Regions from separate parts of the Streptomyces sp. NPDC006476 genome, predicted to be linked through region 3. Evidence: riboswitches for the same ligand, from Rfam matches in the RefSeq annotation. Region 3 holds a riboswitch; each other region holds the start of a gene.
What was found. A riboswitch is a leader RNA that binds a small molecule or an ion and turns the genes downstream of it on or off. The one in region 3 is predicted to bind thiamine pyrophosphate.
Positions count from the first base shown of each region.

Region 1: it holds a riboswitch for thiamine pyrophosphate, as region 3 does, so the genes downstream of both, thiO (glycine oxidase ThiO) here and thiC (phosphomethylpyrimidine synthase ThiC) in region 3, are expected to answer to the same signal.
Region 2: it holds a riboswitch for thiamine pyrophosphate, as region 3 does, so the genes downstream of both, ABZZ74_RS42240 (thiamine ABC transporter substrate-binding protein) here and thiC (phosphomethylpyrimidine synthase ThiC) in region 3, are expected to answer to the same signal.

Region 1 is NZ_JBEXPK010000085.1:5,347-10,308, reverse strand. It holds gene pknB (Stk1 family PASTA domain-containing Ser/Thr kinase) at 1-302, opposite strand, end outside; gene ABZZ74_RS45400 (thiazole synthase) at 421-1,215, opposite strand; gene thiS (sulfur carrier protein ThiS) at 1,221-1,421, opposite strand; gene thiO (glycine oxidase ThiO) at 1,418-2,572, opposite strand; TPP riboswitch at 2,570-2,681, opposite strand; gene ABZZ74_RS45385 (hypothetical protein) at 2,735-3,085, shown strand; gene ABZZ74_RS45380 (FAD-dependent oxidoreductase) at 3,117-4,346, shown strand; gene ABZZ74_RS45375 (Rv2175c family DNA-binding protein) at 4,411-4,782, shown strand; gene thiE (thiamine phosphate synthase) at 4,935-4,962, shown strand, end outside.
Region 2 is NZ_JBEXPK010000066.1:30,938-35,899, forward strand. It holds gene ABZZ74_RS42235 (iron ABC transporter permease) at 1-1,463, opposite strand, end outside; gene ABZZ74_RS42240 (thiamine ABC transporter substrate-binding protein) at 1,439-2,512, opposite strand; TPP riboswitch at 2,509-2,616, opposite strand; gene rlmN (23S rRNA (adenine(2503)-C(2))-methyltransferase RlmN) at 2,639-3,745, opposite strand; gene ABZZ74_RS42250 (hypothetical protein) at 3,838-4,137, shown strand; gene ABZZ74_RS42255 (SRPBCC family protein) at 4,157-4,603, opposite strand; gene ABZZ74_RS42260 (phosphatidate cytidylyltransferase) at 4,740-4,962, opposite strand, start outside.
Region 3 is NZ_JBEXPK010000025.1:118,661-123,622, reverse strand. It holds gene ABZZ74_RS27435 (SsgA family sporulation/cell division regulator) at 1-260, shown strand, start outside; gene ABZZ74_RS27430 (YibE/F family protein) at 337-1,836, opposite strand; TPP riboswitch at 1,908-2,097, shown strand; gene thiC (phosphomethylpyrimidine synthase ThiC) at 2,090-3,886, shown strand; gene ABZZ74_RS27420 (cold shock domain-containing protein) at 3,978-4,208, opposite strand; gene ABZZ74_RS27415 (NADP-dependent oxidoreductase) at 4,243-4,962, opposite strand, start outside.

The DNA.
Region 1 (4,962 bases), on a different contig from region 3:
CACCCGGCGACGTACTCCATGGCGAGATAGACGTACGACCCGTCGGTGCCCTGATCGAAGACCTGCACCACGTTCGGGTGGGCCAGACGGGCGACCGACTTCGCCTCCCGGATGAACCGCTCGACGAAGGAGCCGTCGGCCGCGAGCGCGGGGTGCATCACCTTCAGCGCGAGCACGCGGTCCAGGCGGGTGTCCAGGGCCCGGTAGACCGTGGCCATCCCGCCGACCGCGATCCGCGCGTCCACGCGGTAGCGCCCGTCGAGCACCTGCCCGACCAGAGGGTCCTGAAGGGTCGTATCCACGCAGGTGAGTGTACGAGCCGTGACGGACAGGGCCTCTGGTTCGGGTTCCATCGGGGCGTTACTGCAGCCGAGCTGTGACGGACCTCGCACCGGCGTCCGGATTCGTTCGAACGTCTGTTCAGAAGGCGGGGCGCTCGGGATCCAGTCGGGCGAGGCCCTGGGCCGGGGAGGACGCCTCGGCGAAGTGGCGGCGCGGAATCCGCCCCGCGAGCCGCGCCAGCCGGCCCGCCTCCACGGCGTGCTTCATCGCCTCGGCCATCAGCTGCGGCTCCTGCGCCCGTGTCACCGCCGAGGCGAGCATCACGCCCGCGCACCCCAGCTCCATCGCGAGCGCCGCGTCCGAGGCCGTACCGGCGCCCGCGTCCAGAATCACCGGCACACGCGCGTGCTCGACGATCAGCTGGAAGTTGTGCGGATTGCGGATGCCGAGCCCGGAGCCGATGGGCGAACCGAGCGGCATGACCGCAGCGCAGCCGACGTCCTCCAGACGGCGGGCGAGCACGGGGTCGTCGTTGGTGTACGGCAGCACGGTGAAGCCGTCGTCGACGAGGGTCTCGGCGGCGTCCAACAGCTCGATCGGGTCCGGCAGCAGGGTGCGCTCGTCGGCGATCACCTCGAGCTTGACCAGGTCGGTGCCGAGTGCCTCACGCGCGAGGCGGGCGGTCAGCACGGCCTCTCCGGCGGTGAAGCAGCCCGCCGTGTTCGGCAGCACGCGGATGCCGAGCCTCTCCAGGACGGACAGCACGGAACCGTGCACCGAGGGGTCCACCCGGCGCATCGCGACCGTCGTCAGCTCCGTGCCGGACGCCACCAGGGCCCGCTCGAGCACCTCCAGGCTGGGGGCGCCGCCGGTGCCCATGATCAGGCGGGACGAGAAGGACGTACCGCCGATGACAAGAGGGTCGTCGGCCATGGGGGTCAGCCTCCTTGGACGGCGGTGAGGACCTCGACGCGGTCCCCCTCGGAGAGGGACGTCGACGGCCACTGCGCGCGCGGGACGACGGTTTCGTTGAGGGCGGCGGCCACGCCGGAGGGCGCCGGGGTGAGGGTCTTCACGACGGTGTCAAGAGCCGTGCCGGGGGCGAACTCGCGCGGCTCCCCGTTGACGGAGACGTTCATACCGGCTGCTCCACGCGCGCGAAGCGCCTCGGGGTGAACGGACGTGCCTCGTCGGGGAGTTCACCTGTGGTCAGGACGTGCGCCATCGCGTCGCCGGTGACCGGCGTGAGCAGCACGCCGTTGCGGTAGTGGCCGGTCGCCAGGAGCAGGCCCGGCAGCTGTGTGGGCCCGAGCAGCGGCGCGTTGTCGGGGGAGCCGGGGCGCAGGCCCGCGCGGGTCTCCGTCAGCGGCAGTTCGGTGATGCCGGGGACCAGCTCGTGCGCGTCGCGCAGCAGTTCGTACACGCCGCCCGCGGTGACCGTGGTGTCCCAGCCCAGCTCCTCGCTGGTCGCGCCGACGACCAGCTCGCCGTTCTCGCGCGGCACCAGGTAGACGCTGCTGCCGCGCACCATGGCGCGCACGGTGCGGCTCAGGAACGGCGCGTACCGCTTCGGCACGGCCAGCCGCAGCACCTGTCCCTTCACGGGCCGTACGGGCGGCAGGACGTCGTCCGGGACGCCCGGGAGCCGTCCGCTGAGGCTGCCGGCGGCCAGCACGACCTGGCCCGCGCCCAGCTCGGTGCCGTCGGCCGTGGTGACGCCGGCGGCCCGCTCGCCCGCGACCCTCAGCCGCTCGGCCCAGCTGCGGTGGAAGACCACGCCCGCGTGCTCGCACGCGGCCACCAGCGCGCGTGCCAGGCGCCGGGGGTCGATCTGATGGTCGCCGTCGACCCGGAGCCCCCCGCGCACGCCCGGTGCGAGCATCGGCTCCAGGCGCCGGCACTCGCGCCCGGACAACCACTCGGACTCCAGTCCCGACTGCCGCTGCAGGGCGTGCAGTTCGCGCAAGTGGGCGCGGTCGTCGGCGTCCAGGGCGACGGCGAGGGTGCCGCACCGGCGGTAACCGAGGTCGTCCCCGGTGAGCTCGCCGAGCTCGGCCGCGAAGTCCGGGTAACGCCGCGCCGACTCCAGGTTGAGGCCGAGCAGGGTCTGCTCGCCGTAGTGCAGTTCGGTGACGGCGGCCAGCATCCCGGCGGCCACCTGGGCCGCCCCGCCGCCCGGCTCCGGGTCCACCACGGCGGTCGCGAACCCGCGCTGTGCGGCCCGCCAGGCCGTGACCAGGCCGATGATCCCGCCCCCGACGACGAGGACGTCTGACGTACGTGACGGCATGGGCGTCCAGCCCCTCCCTTCGCCGGCATGACCCGGATCAGGTTCGTACGGTCGGAGGCCGCCAGCCTCCCTCTCAGCCCGGTGCGTCCGGGCTCCCGCGAGTGCTTGTACGGTGGCCACCCTAGCCCGACCCCCGACGCCTCTGTAAGGGAGCCTCCCGCCGTGCCCCGCTCGCTGGACGGCCTCGTCCTCGCCCCCGTCGCCGACCAGGCCCCAGGTCAGGTGGGTACCGGCACCCGCTTCACCTACCACGAGCGGGACGGGGAGATCTGGGCCGAGTACGCCGGCGGCGACGTCGTACGCGGGCATCTGGTGGGTACCCGGTCGGGGGACCGGCTCGACTTCCGGTACGTGCAGCTCAGGAACGACGGGACGACGGCCTCGGGGCACTGCGTGTCCACGGTCGTCGGACTGCCGGACGGCCGGCTGCGGCTGGAGGAGACCTGGGAGTGGGAGTCGCAGCCGGGCCGCGGGACCAGTGTTGTGGAGCAGGTCACTCAACACGACCGCTGACTGACGGATAGTCAGTGTCTATGGTGATCAGGTGAGCGAGCAGACGACGCAGTCACAGCGACGGGTGGTCGTGGTCGGCGCGGGCATGGCCGGTGTGCAGACCGCCGTCGCCCTGCGCGAACAGGGCTTTGGGGGCACCGTCACCCTGATCGGTGCCGAGCCCCACCAGCCCTACGACCGCCCGCCGCTGTCGAAGGCCGTCCTGCTCGGCAAGTCGGAGGGCTCCGCCTTCGACGTCGACTTCGAGGCGCTCGGCATCGAACTCCAGCTGGGACGTGAGGCGCTCGGCGTGCGCCCGGACGACCACGAACTGGACACCGAGGCCGGGCCCGTCCCGTACGACGTCCTGGTCCTCGCCACCGGCGCCGAACCCGTCCGGCTGCCGGGCGCGGAGGGCGTGCCCGGCGTGCACCTGCTGCGCACCCTGGACGACGCCGAGCGGCTGCGGCCGGTGCTCGCCCGGCAGCACGACATCGTGGTCGTCGGCGCGGGCTGGATCGGCGCCGAGTTCGCCACCGCCGCGCGCGAGGCCGGCTGCTCGGTGACCGTCGTGGAGGCTGCCGACCGGCCGCTGGCGGGCGCACTGCCCGCCGAGGTGGCCGCGCCGATGGCCGCCTGGTACGAGGACGCCGGCGCCGTGCTGCGCACCCACGCGCGCGTGGAGCGCGTCGAACCCGGCGAGGTCGTCCTCGACGACGGCTCGCGGCTGCCCGCGGGCGCGGTGGTGGTCGGCATCGGCGCCCGCCCCGCCACCGGCTGGCTCACCGGCTCCGGCATCGAACTCGGCGCCCACCGCGAGGTCGTGGCCGACGCCTACCTGCGCACCTCGGCACCGGACGTGCACGCCGTCGGCGACTGCGCCTCGTTCCCCTCGGGCCGGTACGGCGAGCGCCTGCTCGTCCACCACTGGGACAACGCCCTCCAGGGCCCGCGCACGGTCGCCGCGAACATCATCGCCGCGGCCACCGGGGCGCCGCCCGCCGTCTACGACCCGGTGCCGTACTTCTGGTCCGAACAGTTCGGCCGCTTCGTCCAGTACGCCGGCCACCACACCTCCGCGGACGCCACCCTGTGGCGCGGCGACCCCTCGGGCCCGTCCTGGTCCGTCTGCTGGCTGCGCGAGACCCGTCTGATCGCCCTGCTGGCCGTGGGCAGGCCCCGGGACCTGGCCCAGGGCCGACGCCTGATCGAGGCGGCCACGCCGATGGACCCCCAGCTCCTCGCCGACCCGACGCGCCCGCTCAAGGCTGCCACGGCCTGATCCGCCGCCCTGGTCGGACGGCCCCGACTTCCGACTGTCAGTCCTGGATGGCACGCTTAATCCCGTGACCGAGATTGACGCAAAGATCGATGCTCTCGTCCCCGCCTGGCTCACCCTGCCCGACATCGCCGAGATGCTCGGCGTCGAGGTGACGCGTGTCCGGCAGCTGGTCAAGGAGGGCCAGCTCATCGCCGTACGCCGAGGTGAGAACCGCGCGCTGCACGTCCCCGCCGCCTTCATCGACGGGGCCGAGCAGAAGGTCGTCAAGGGCCTGTCCGGGACCCTGACGCTCCTGCGGGACGACGGCTTCTCCGACGAGGAGATGCTCGAGTGGCTCTTCACCCCCGACGAGAGCCTGCCCGGCACCCCCGCTCAGGCCCTGAGCGAGAATCGCGGCACGGAGGTGAAGCGCCGGGCCCAGGCGCTCGCCGTCTGATCCGAACACGCTGATCATCCGAACACCGTCCGGCGTACGGGCCGGGCCCGCCCGGGCCACGGCCGTGGCACCGCGCGGCCCGCGGCAGCCACCGCGGGCGCCCGGCCCCGGCCCGTACGCCGCCGACCAGGAACGACACGGGGGACCCTCGCATGTCCATCGCCGCCACCACCGCCCGCG
Region 2 (4,962 bases), on a different contig from region 3:
CCGGCCGCGACCAGCAACGCCCGCCGCACCAGGGGCAGATCGACCTCCCGCCACACCCGCCAGGGCGAGGCCCCGAGCACGGCCGCCGCCTCCCGCAGCCGGGCGTCCACGGCCCGCAGCACCGGCAGCATGGTCCGCACGACGAACGGCACGCCCACCAGTGCCTGTGCGAGCGGCACCAGGATCCAGGACTGGCGCAGGTCCAGCGGGGGCTTGTCGAGGGCGATCAGGAAGCCGAAACCGACAGTCACCGCGGAGACGCCGAGCGGCAGCATCAGCAGCGCGTCGAAGCCGCGCACCAGTCGTCCGGCGTCCCGGCGGGCGAGGGCCGCGGCGGCCAGAGCGCCGATCACGACGGCGATGGCGGTCGCGGCGAGGGCGTACTGCAGCGAGTTGCCGATGGCGTCGATCGGCGGGACGAGGAAGGTGTCGCCGGCCTCGCTCGTCAGCGCCCGGTAGTAGCGGAAGTCCGGCGCGTCCAGCGACCGTTGCACCAGCACGGCGAGCGGCAGCAGGAGCAGGACGGCGACGGTGACGAGGACACCGGCCAGCAGCGCCCACTGGCCCGCCCCGCGCGGCCGCCGGGCCGTCACGGACGCGTCCACGAGCCGCAGGGCGCTCTCCCGCCGCCGTACCGTCCAGGCGTGCACGGCGAGGATCGCGCCGACGGCCACGAACTGGACGATCGTGAGCACGGCGGCCGTGGACAGGTCGAAGATCTCGGAGGTCTGCCGGTAGATCTCGACTTCCAGGGTGGAGAAGGTGGGGCCGCCGAGGATCTGGACGACGCCGAAGGAGGTGAAGGTGAAGAGGAACACCATCAGCGCGGCGGCGGCCACGGCGGGCGCGAGGGCGGGCAGGGTGACCCTGCGCCAGGCGCGCAGCGGGGACGCGCCCAGCATCCGCGCGGCCTCCTCCTGCCGCAGGTCCAGTTGCGCCCACAGCCCGCCCACGGTCCGTACGACGACCGCGTAGTTGAAGAAGACGTGCGCCAGCAGGATGGCCCACACGGTCGTGTCCAGCCGTACGCCCCACCACTCGTCGAGCAGTCCGCCGCGTCCGACGAGCGCGAGGAAGGCGGTTCCGACGACGACCGTCGGCAGGACGAAGGGGACGGTGACGACGGCCCGCAGCACCTGTCGGCCCGGGAATTCGAAGCGCGCGAAGACGTAGGCGCCGGGGAGGGCGACCAGGAGGGTGAGCGCTGTTGAGGCGAGCGCCTGCCAGGTGGTGAACCACAGGACGTGCCGGATGTCGGACTGGGTGACGACGTCCGCGATCCGCCCGAACCGCCACACCCCGTCGACCTTCAGCCCGCGCGCGACGATCGCGGCGACGGGCCAGGCGAAGAACAGCGCGAAGAACGCGACGGGCAGGGCTAGCAGCCCGAGCCGCGCCGCGTTCCCGCGTCGGACCCTGGCCCTGGAGGGGCGGGTTACTACTTCAGTACGAGTGACGTCCACGACTTGACCCACTGGTCACGGTTGGCGGCAATCTTCGCGGGCGCCATCGTCTCGGGGTCCTTGGCGGCGGGACCGTACTCGGTGAACTCCTTGGGCACCGCGGCCCCTTCGATCACCGGGTAGACGAACATGTTGAGCGGCATGTCCTCCTGGAACTCCTTGGTCACCAGGAAGTCGATGAACGCCTTGCCGCCCTTGCTGTTGTCCGCGTTGCTGAGCAGTCCCGCGTACTCGATCTGCCGGAAGCAGGTGCCGTACGACACTCCGGTCGGCGCGGTCTTCGGCCTCGGGTCGGCGTAGACGACCTCCGCGGGCGGCGAGGAGGCGTAGGAGACGACGAGCGGCCGGTCGCCCTTGGCCTTCTTGCCGCCGGCCGAGCCGGAGAACTCCTCGTTGTAGGCCTGCTCCCAGCCGTCGACGACCTTGACGCCGTTGGCCTTGAGCTTCTTCCAGTAGCCCTGCCAGCCGTCGTCGCCGTACTTCGCCGCGGAGCCGAGCAGGAAGCCGAGGCCGGGCGAGGAGGTGGCGGCGTTCTCGGTGACGAGGAGGTTCTTGTACTCGGGCTTGACCAGGTCGTCGAAGGACTGCGGCGGGGTCAGCCTGTGCTTGCTGAAGTAGGCCTTGTCGTAGTTGACGCAGATGTCGCCGGAGTCGATGGGCGTGACCCGGTGCTTGTCCTGGTCCACCCGGTACTGCGGCTTGATCCCCTCGGAGCCCTTCGCCTCGTACGACTGGAACAGTCCGTTGTCGAGGGCCCGGGAGAGCAGGGTGTTGTCGACGCCGAAGAAGACGTCGCCCTGGGGGTTGTCCTTCGTCAGGATGGCCTTGTTGACGGCCTGCCCGGCGTCACCGTCCTTGAGGACGTGGACCTTGTAGCCGGACTGCTTCTCGAAGTCGGCGAGGACGCTCTTCGAGACGGCCCACGAGTCGTGGCTGACCAGGGTGACGGTCTTGGAGTCGGTGGAGGAACCGCCGCCTGAGGAGCCGCACGCGGACAGCGTGAGCATGCCGAGGCCGACGACGGCAGCACAGTACTTCTTGGTGTTCACGGTGATGACCGAACTTCCTACCCAGAATGACCTGGGCGAGGTTCAGAGGGTCTGCGGCCCGATTGCCGCACTCTCAGCGCTGTGGCGCTCCCCTGTCGGATATGAAGGTGTACGTACGGCCAAAGGTTACCGCTCGGTGGCCGCCAGCTGTCCACAGGCCCCGTCGATCTCCTGACCGCGGGTGTCCCGGATGGTCACCGGTACACCGTGCGCGGCGATGGCCTCGACGAAGGCCTTCTCGTCCTCGGGCCGGGAGGCGGTCCACTTCGAGCCCGGGGTCGGGTTCAGCGGAATGAGATTGACGTGCACGGGTTTGCCCTTGAGCAGCCGCCCGAGCCGGTCACCCCGCCACGCCTGGTCATTGATGTCGCGGATGAGCGCGTACTCGATGCTCAGCCGCCGCCCGCTCTTCTCCACGTACTCGAACCCGGCGTCGAGCACCTCCCCCACCTTCCAGCGCGTGTTCACGGGGACGAGGGTGTCACGCAGCTCGTCGTCGGGGGCGTGCAGCGAGATCGCGAGCCGGCACTTGAAGCCCTCGTCGGCGAAGCGGTGGATGGCGGGCACGAGCCCGACCGTCGACACGGTGATCCCGCGCTGCGAAAGCCCGAGTCCGTCGGGGGCGGGGTCGGTGAGCGCGCGAATGGCTCCGACCACCCGCTTGTAGTTGGCGAGCGGCTCCCCCATCCCCATGAAGACGATGTTGGACAGCCGCGCGGGCCCGCCCGGGACCTCTCCGTCCCTCAGCGCCCGCATCCCGTCCACGATCTGGTGCACGATCTCGGCGGTCGACAGATTCCGGTCCAGCCCGGCCTGCCCGGTGGCGCAGAACGGGCAGTTCATCCCGCACCCCGCCTGCGAGCTGATGCACATGGTCACCCGGTCCGGGTACCGCATCAGCACCGACTCGACGAGCGTCCCGTCGAACAGCCGCCACAGGGTCTTACGCGTCGTCCCCTGGTCGGTCGACAGATGCCGTACGACGGTCATCAGCTCGGGAAGCAGCGCCTCCCGCAGCTTGGGACGCGCCGCGGCCGGGATGTCGGTCCACTCCGCGGGGTCGTGCGCGTACCGCGCGAAGTAGTGCTGCGACAGCTGCTTGGCACGAAACGGCTTCTCCCCGACCTCGGCAACGACCTCCTTGCGCTCGGCAGGAGTGAGATCGGCAAGATGCCGCGGCGGCTTCTGAGCTCCGCGGGGGGCGACGAAAGTAAGTTCTCCGGGCTTAGGCATGGCCCAACCAGTGTCGCAGATCCAATCGGGTGACCCGGGACAGCTGAGGTGTAGCCCGCTCCACCTGAGATACGGGCGCGGCTTCCCTGGTCGTGGAGATCTCACATCGAACCGGCCCGAAGCCTTCTCAGGCCGCGGCGAGCGGACCCTCGCGGACCGGCGACTCCATCGGCACCATCGGCACCATCGGCACCATCGGCACCATCGGCACCATCGAGATGAACCTCGACAGGATCGGTGACGACACGGGCGAGGGCAAGGTCGACAAGGCGGTGAACGACCTGGACCGGGCCCTCGCCGACTACAACAGGGCCGTCCTCGCCGGCGAGGACCCGGACTCGCGTGCGATTGACAAGGCGGCCGACGAGCTGAACGACGTCTGCGCCTCGTAGCGAGGGCCGGGAAGCGACGCTAGGACGTGTGCTCCAGGCGGTCCTTGAGCAGGCGTTCGTTGCGCGGCAGTTCCTTGCGGACCTGAGGGCGGACGACGAGGGGCAGCAGGACCTTGCCGAGGCCGTGGCCCTCGAAGTCGAGGTCCATGGTCACCCGGGACCGGCGGCCGTCGTCGATCGACTCCACCGCGCCGTGGAACTCGCCCCTGATGGGACCGTCGACACCGCGCACGGTGAAGCTGTGCGGCGGGTCGTACTCCGTGTACTCCATGGTCATCGGCATCTCCCGGCGCCCGATGCGCCGGGTGACCCGGACCTGGGATCCGGTGTGCAGCGGGCCCTCGTCGAGCCGCTCCGCGGAGACCGCGCTCAGCTGCCACTCCGGCATGTGGGAGGGATCGATGACGTACGCCCAGACGTCCTCGGGAGTGCGGTCGACGTCGATCTCTTCATGGAAGGCGGACATGACGCCCTCCTTTCAGGGGATCCCCTTTGAGGGCTTACACCGGGATCGTCCCACTCGACCGACGGCCACGCCATCGAGCGAGCGGGACACCCGAATCCTTCAGCCGGCCACCCGAACCCTTCAGCCGGCCAACCCCTCAGCCGGACCCCACGAACAGCACCATCAGCAGCCACACCACCGGCGCGGTCGGCAGCAGGGAGTCCAGGCGGTCCATGATGCCGCCGTGTCCCGGCAGCAGCGTGCCCATGTCCTTGATGCCCAGGTCCCGCTTGATCATCGACTCGCCGAGGTCGCCCAGCGTGGCGCTGGCCGCGACGGCGAGACCCAGCAGCAGGCCCTGCCACCAGGCACCGTCGTCG
Region 3 (4,962 bases):
ACGGGGTGGGCAGGCCGTGCGGTGAGGGTGATGTGCGGGTGTCGCCCGCCGAGGTGGACTCGCTGAGCGAGGTGCTGATCCGGCTTCAGGTGGGCGGTGACCAGGCGCTGTTCCGTTCGTCGACGGCGCCGCTCATCGCTTTCCTGGACCGCACCGACAAACTGGTGCCGCTCGGTCAGGAGGGCGCGCTCGCCGAGTTCGACGCCGATCTGGACGAGGCGCTGGACCGCATCCTGGCGGAGGAGCAAAGCACCGGGTGAGGCCTGCGCGGGGGGCGGCCGGAACGGTACGCAGTAACGCTTCTTCCGTCGACGGGTGCACCCCTGGGCCTCGTCCTCAGTGCTTGCGTCGTCGGCCCTTCCCGGTGCGGGCCGCAGCCGGTGCGATGCCGGCCGCTGCGGTGCCCGGTGCCGTCTCCCGCGACGGTCGGTCGGCCGACACCACCAGCGCCGCCAGCAACGTCGTGACCGGAACCGAGGCGACCAGCCCGATCGATCCCACCAGCGTGCGCACGATCTCCTCCGCCACCAGCTCGCTGTTGGCCACCGTGCCCACACTGCTCTGCGCGATGGAGAAGAGCAGCAGCAGGGGCAGCGCGGCACCGGCGTAGGCGAGGACCAGGGTGTTGACGACGGACGCGATGTGGTCACGGCCGATGCGGATGCCGGCGCGGTACAGCCCGCGCCACCCCGTCGAGGGGTTGGCCTCGTGCAGTTCCCAGACCGCCGAGGTCTGAGTGACCGTCACATCGTCGAGGACACCGAGCGAGCCGATGATGACGCCCGCGAGCAGCAGACCGCTCATGTCGATCGACGGATACAGGCCGTGGATCAGGCCGGTGTTGTCGTCGGTGTTCCCGGTGAGCGCCGCCCAGCCGATGAACAGCGAGCCGAGGAAACCGATCAGCACCAGCGAGATCAGCGTGCCGAGCACCGCCACGGACGTACGGGCCGACAGCCCGTGGCACAGGTAGAGGGCGATCAGCATGATCGCGCTCGACCCGATCACCGCCACGAGCAGCGGATTCGAGCCCTGCAGGATCGCGGGCAGGATGAAGAAGTTCAGGATCAGGAAGCTGATGGCCAGCGCGACCAGCGCCATGACACCCCGCAGCCGTCCGACGATCACCACGGCCAGCGCGAAGATGCCGGCCAGCAGGGCCATCGGGAACCGTCGGTTCACGTCGGCCACGGAGTACTGCAGGTCCTTGGGTGCCGAGGGCTCGTAGGCGGCCACCACCTTCTCGCCCTGGTGCAGTTGCCGCGACTGATCGGGCTGCACGATCTCGGTGAACGTACGGCCCTTGTCCTTGCCGGTGTCGACCCGGATCGTCGCCTTCTTGCAGGTGCCTTTCTCCTGCTGCTGGGCGGAGGAACCCCCGGTGGTGGAGGTGTCGCCGAGCGAGCTCCCGCCCGAGGCGTTCACCGACTTGCAGCTCACGGAGACGACCCTGGTGACCGTCGCCTGCTGGGTCTGCCGGTCGAAGCCCACTCCGGTGCGCTGGTGCGACGGGGCGCCGCCCGGCCACAGCACCACGAGTCCGACGACCACGGCGGCGGCGAACGGGATGAGGATGGCCGCGATGACCTTGCGCAGATGCTGGGAGACGGGGGCAGCCGGACCATGGCTGTGACTGTGGCCGTGCCCGCTGTGGCCGCCCGCATCGGGCCCATGCCCACCATGGCCGCCCGTATCGTGCCCGTGTCCCGGCCCGCCGGGGACTCCTGGACCGTGACCGGGTTCGTGGCCATCGGCCCCATGGGCGCCGCCGTATCCCGGGTCGTGCCCAGGGGGCGGCTCCGGGGGCGGGTACGAGGGCTGGTGTGTCGTGGTCACCGGCAGATCATCCCAACATCGGCAGAGGCGCACTGTTCACCGCGCCACATATGACGCTAGCGTGGAGGCACCTTTGCACACGCGGGAGCTCGGAGCACCGGGCTGAGAGGGCGCTGACCTCCGTCCCAGCGATGTTTCACGTGGAACATCACCGAAGTCGAGTGACGTTCCCCACGAAATGTCGGCAGACGGAAACCGCTGCGTCGACCGCCGAACCTGTTACCGGGTAATGCCGGCGTAGGGAGTAGGTCTCATGACCAACAAGGACGCACGCACGCCTGCCTCCACGCAGTTCGACGGGGAGAACGGGAAGTCCATCGGCTGGCACAAGGCGTACATCGAGGGTTCGCGCCCCGATCTGCGGGTGCCGGTCCGTCAGGTGCACCTCACCAACGGGCAGTCGGTCACGCTGTACGACACCTCGGGCCCGTACACCGATCCGCTCACCGACACGGATGTCCGCAGGGGGCTCGCCCCGCTGCGCGAGAACTGGATCGTCGGCCGCGGCGACACCGAGGAGTACGCGGGCCGGCCCGTCCGTCCGGAGGACGACGGGGTCAAGCACACATCGCCCCGCGGCGGTCTGCGCAACCTCGACGCCGTCTTCCCGGGACGGCCGCGCCAGCCGCGGCGCAGCCGCGACGGCAAGGCGGTCACGCAGCTCGCGTATGCGCGGCGCGGCGAGATCACGCCCGAAATGGAGTTCGTTGCCCTCCGGGAGAACGTCTCACCGGAAGTCGTCCGCGAGGAGATCGCGGAGGGTCGGGCGGTTCTCCCCGCGAACGTCAACCACCCGGAGATCGAGCCGATGATCATCGGCAAGCGGTTCCTGGTGAAGGTCAACGCGAATATCGGCAACTCCGCGGTCACTTCCTCCATCGAGGAGGAGGTCGAGAAGATGACCTGGGCGACCCGCTGGGGCGCCGACACGGTCATGGACTTGTCCACGGGCCGCAACATCCACACCACCCGTGAGTGGGTGCTGCGCAACTCCCCCGTTCCCATCGGCACGGTGCCGCTCTATCAGGCGCTGGAGAAGGTCGACGGCCGGGCCGAGGAGCTGACCTGGGAGATCTACAAGGACACGGTCATCGAGCAGGCCGAGCAGGGCGTGGACTACATGACCGTCCACGCGGGCGTGCGCCTCCCGTTCGTCCCGCTCACCGCCAACCGCAAGACCGGCATCGTCTCGCGCGGCGGCTCGATCATGGCGGCGTGGTGCCTGGCGCACCACAAGGAGTCGTTCCTGTACGAGAACTTCGAGGAGCTCTGCGAGATCCTCGCCGCGTACGACGTCACGTACTCGCTGGGGGACGGTCTGCGTCCCGGTTCGATCGCGGACGCCAACGACGAGGCGCAGTTCGCGGAGTTGCGCACGCTCGGGGAACTCAACCGGATCGCGAAGCGTTTCAACGTACAGACCATGATCGAGGGCCCGGGGCATGTCCCGATGCACAAGATCAAGGAGAACATCGACCTTCAGCAGGAGATCTGCGATGAAGCTCCGTTCTATACCCTCGGCCCGCTGACGACGGACGTCGCGCCGGCGTACGACCACATCACCTCCGGTATCGGTGCCGCGATGATCGCCTGGTGGGGTACGGCGATGCTCTGCTACGTCACTCCCAAGGAGCACTTGGGGCTGCCCAACCGGGACGACGTCAAGACCGGTGTCATCACCTACAAGATCGCCGCCCACGCGGCCGACCTCGCCAAGGGGCACCCCGGGGCGCAGGAGTGGGACGACGCGCTGTCCGACGCCCGCTTCGAGTTCCGGTGGGAGGACCAGTTCAACCTCGCCCTGGACCCGGACACGGCCCGTGAGTTCCATGACGAGACCCTCCCCGCGGAGCCGGCCAAAACAGCTCACTTCTGCTCGATGTGCGGGCCGAAGTTCTGCTCCATGAAGATCAGCCACACCATCACCGAGCGGTTCGGCGGTGAGGCGGTCGACGGGGCGTCGCAGGAGGAGATCGCGGAGGGGATGCTGCAGAAGTCCAAGGAGTTCGCGGCGAGCGGGAACAGGGTGTACCTGCCGATCGCCGACTGACGAACGCCGTAAGCGCCGTCCCGCCACCGACCCGGGACGGCGCTTCGTCCTCCGGAACCCGGCGTCCGTCAGTTCGCGGACTCGGCGTCCGTCAGGTGGTGGACTCGGTGTCCGGGAGTACCACGCGGACGGCTCGATAGTGCCAGCCGTCCTGCTCGCCGGCCTCCCACTCCAGGGCGACGACCTGGCCGACGGACAGAGAACGAAACTCCGCCATCTCGATCGCCGAGAAGTGCGCCCAGCAACCGCCGGGCGTCTGCGGGGAGTCGAGGATCCCCCAGCCCTCTTCGTCATGCCACACCCGCACGCTTGCATCGATCATCCGCTGACTCCAGGGAACGGTGTGCTCAAGGCGGTCATGGCACCAGGACGATCTTGCCAGTCGTCTGCCTGGTCTCGATCGCGCGGTGGGCCGCCGCCGCTTCGGACAGCGGGTAGGTGTCCTGGACCATCACCCGCAGCCGGCCCGTCTCGATGCGCTCGGTGATGTGATCCAGCAGCGCCCCTGAGGGCTCGGCCGTGACCCAGACATAGCGAAGGCCGCGGTCGGCGGCCTGGCGGTCGTCGGTTCCCGGATCGATCGACGCGCCGATGAGCAGACCGCCCGGCCGCAGCACGTCGAGGGAGTGCGGACCGTAGGAACCGCCCACCAGGTCGAGGACCACGTCCACGGGCGCCACGGCGGTACGGAAGTCGGTGGTGGTGTAGTCGACCAGTTCGTCGGCGCCCAGTCGGCGCAGCAGGTCGTGACGGGCGGCCCGCGCGGTGCCGATGACGTGCGCCCCCAACTCCTTGGCCAGTTGCACCGCGACATGCCCGACGCCGCCGGCCGCCGCGTGGATCAGCACCCGGTCGCCCGGCTGGACCTCCGCCAGCACGGCCAGCGCCTGCCATGCGGTCACAGCCACCAGCGGCACGGCACCGGCGTGCACCAGATCGAGGTTCTTCGGCGCGAGGGCCAGCGCCTCGGCCGGGGCGACGGTGAACTCGGCGTACGCTCCGTGCCGGCCGACCGCCAGCATGCCGTACACCGCGTCGCCGGCCGCGAACCGCGTCAAGCCCTCACCGACCCGCTC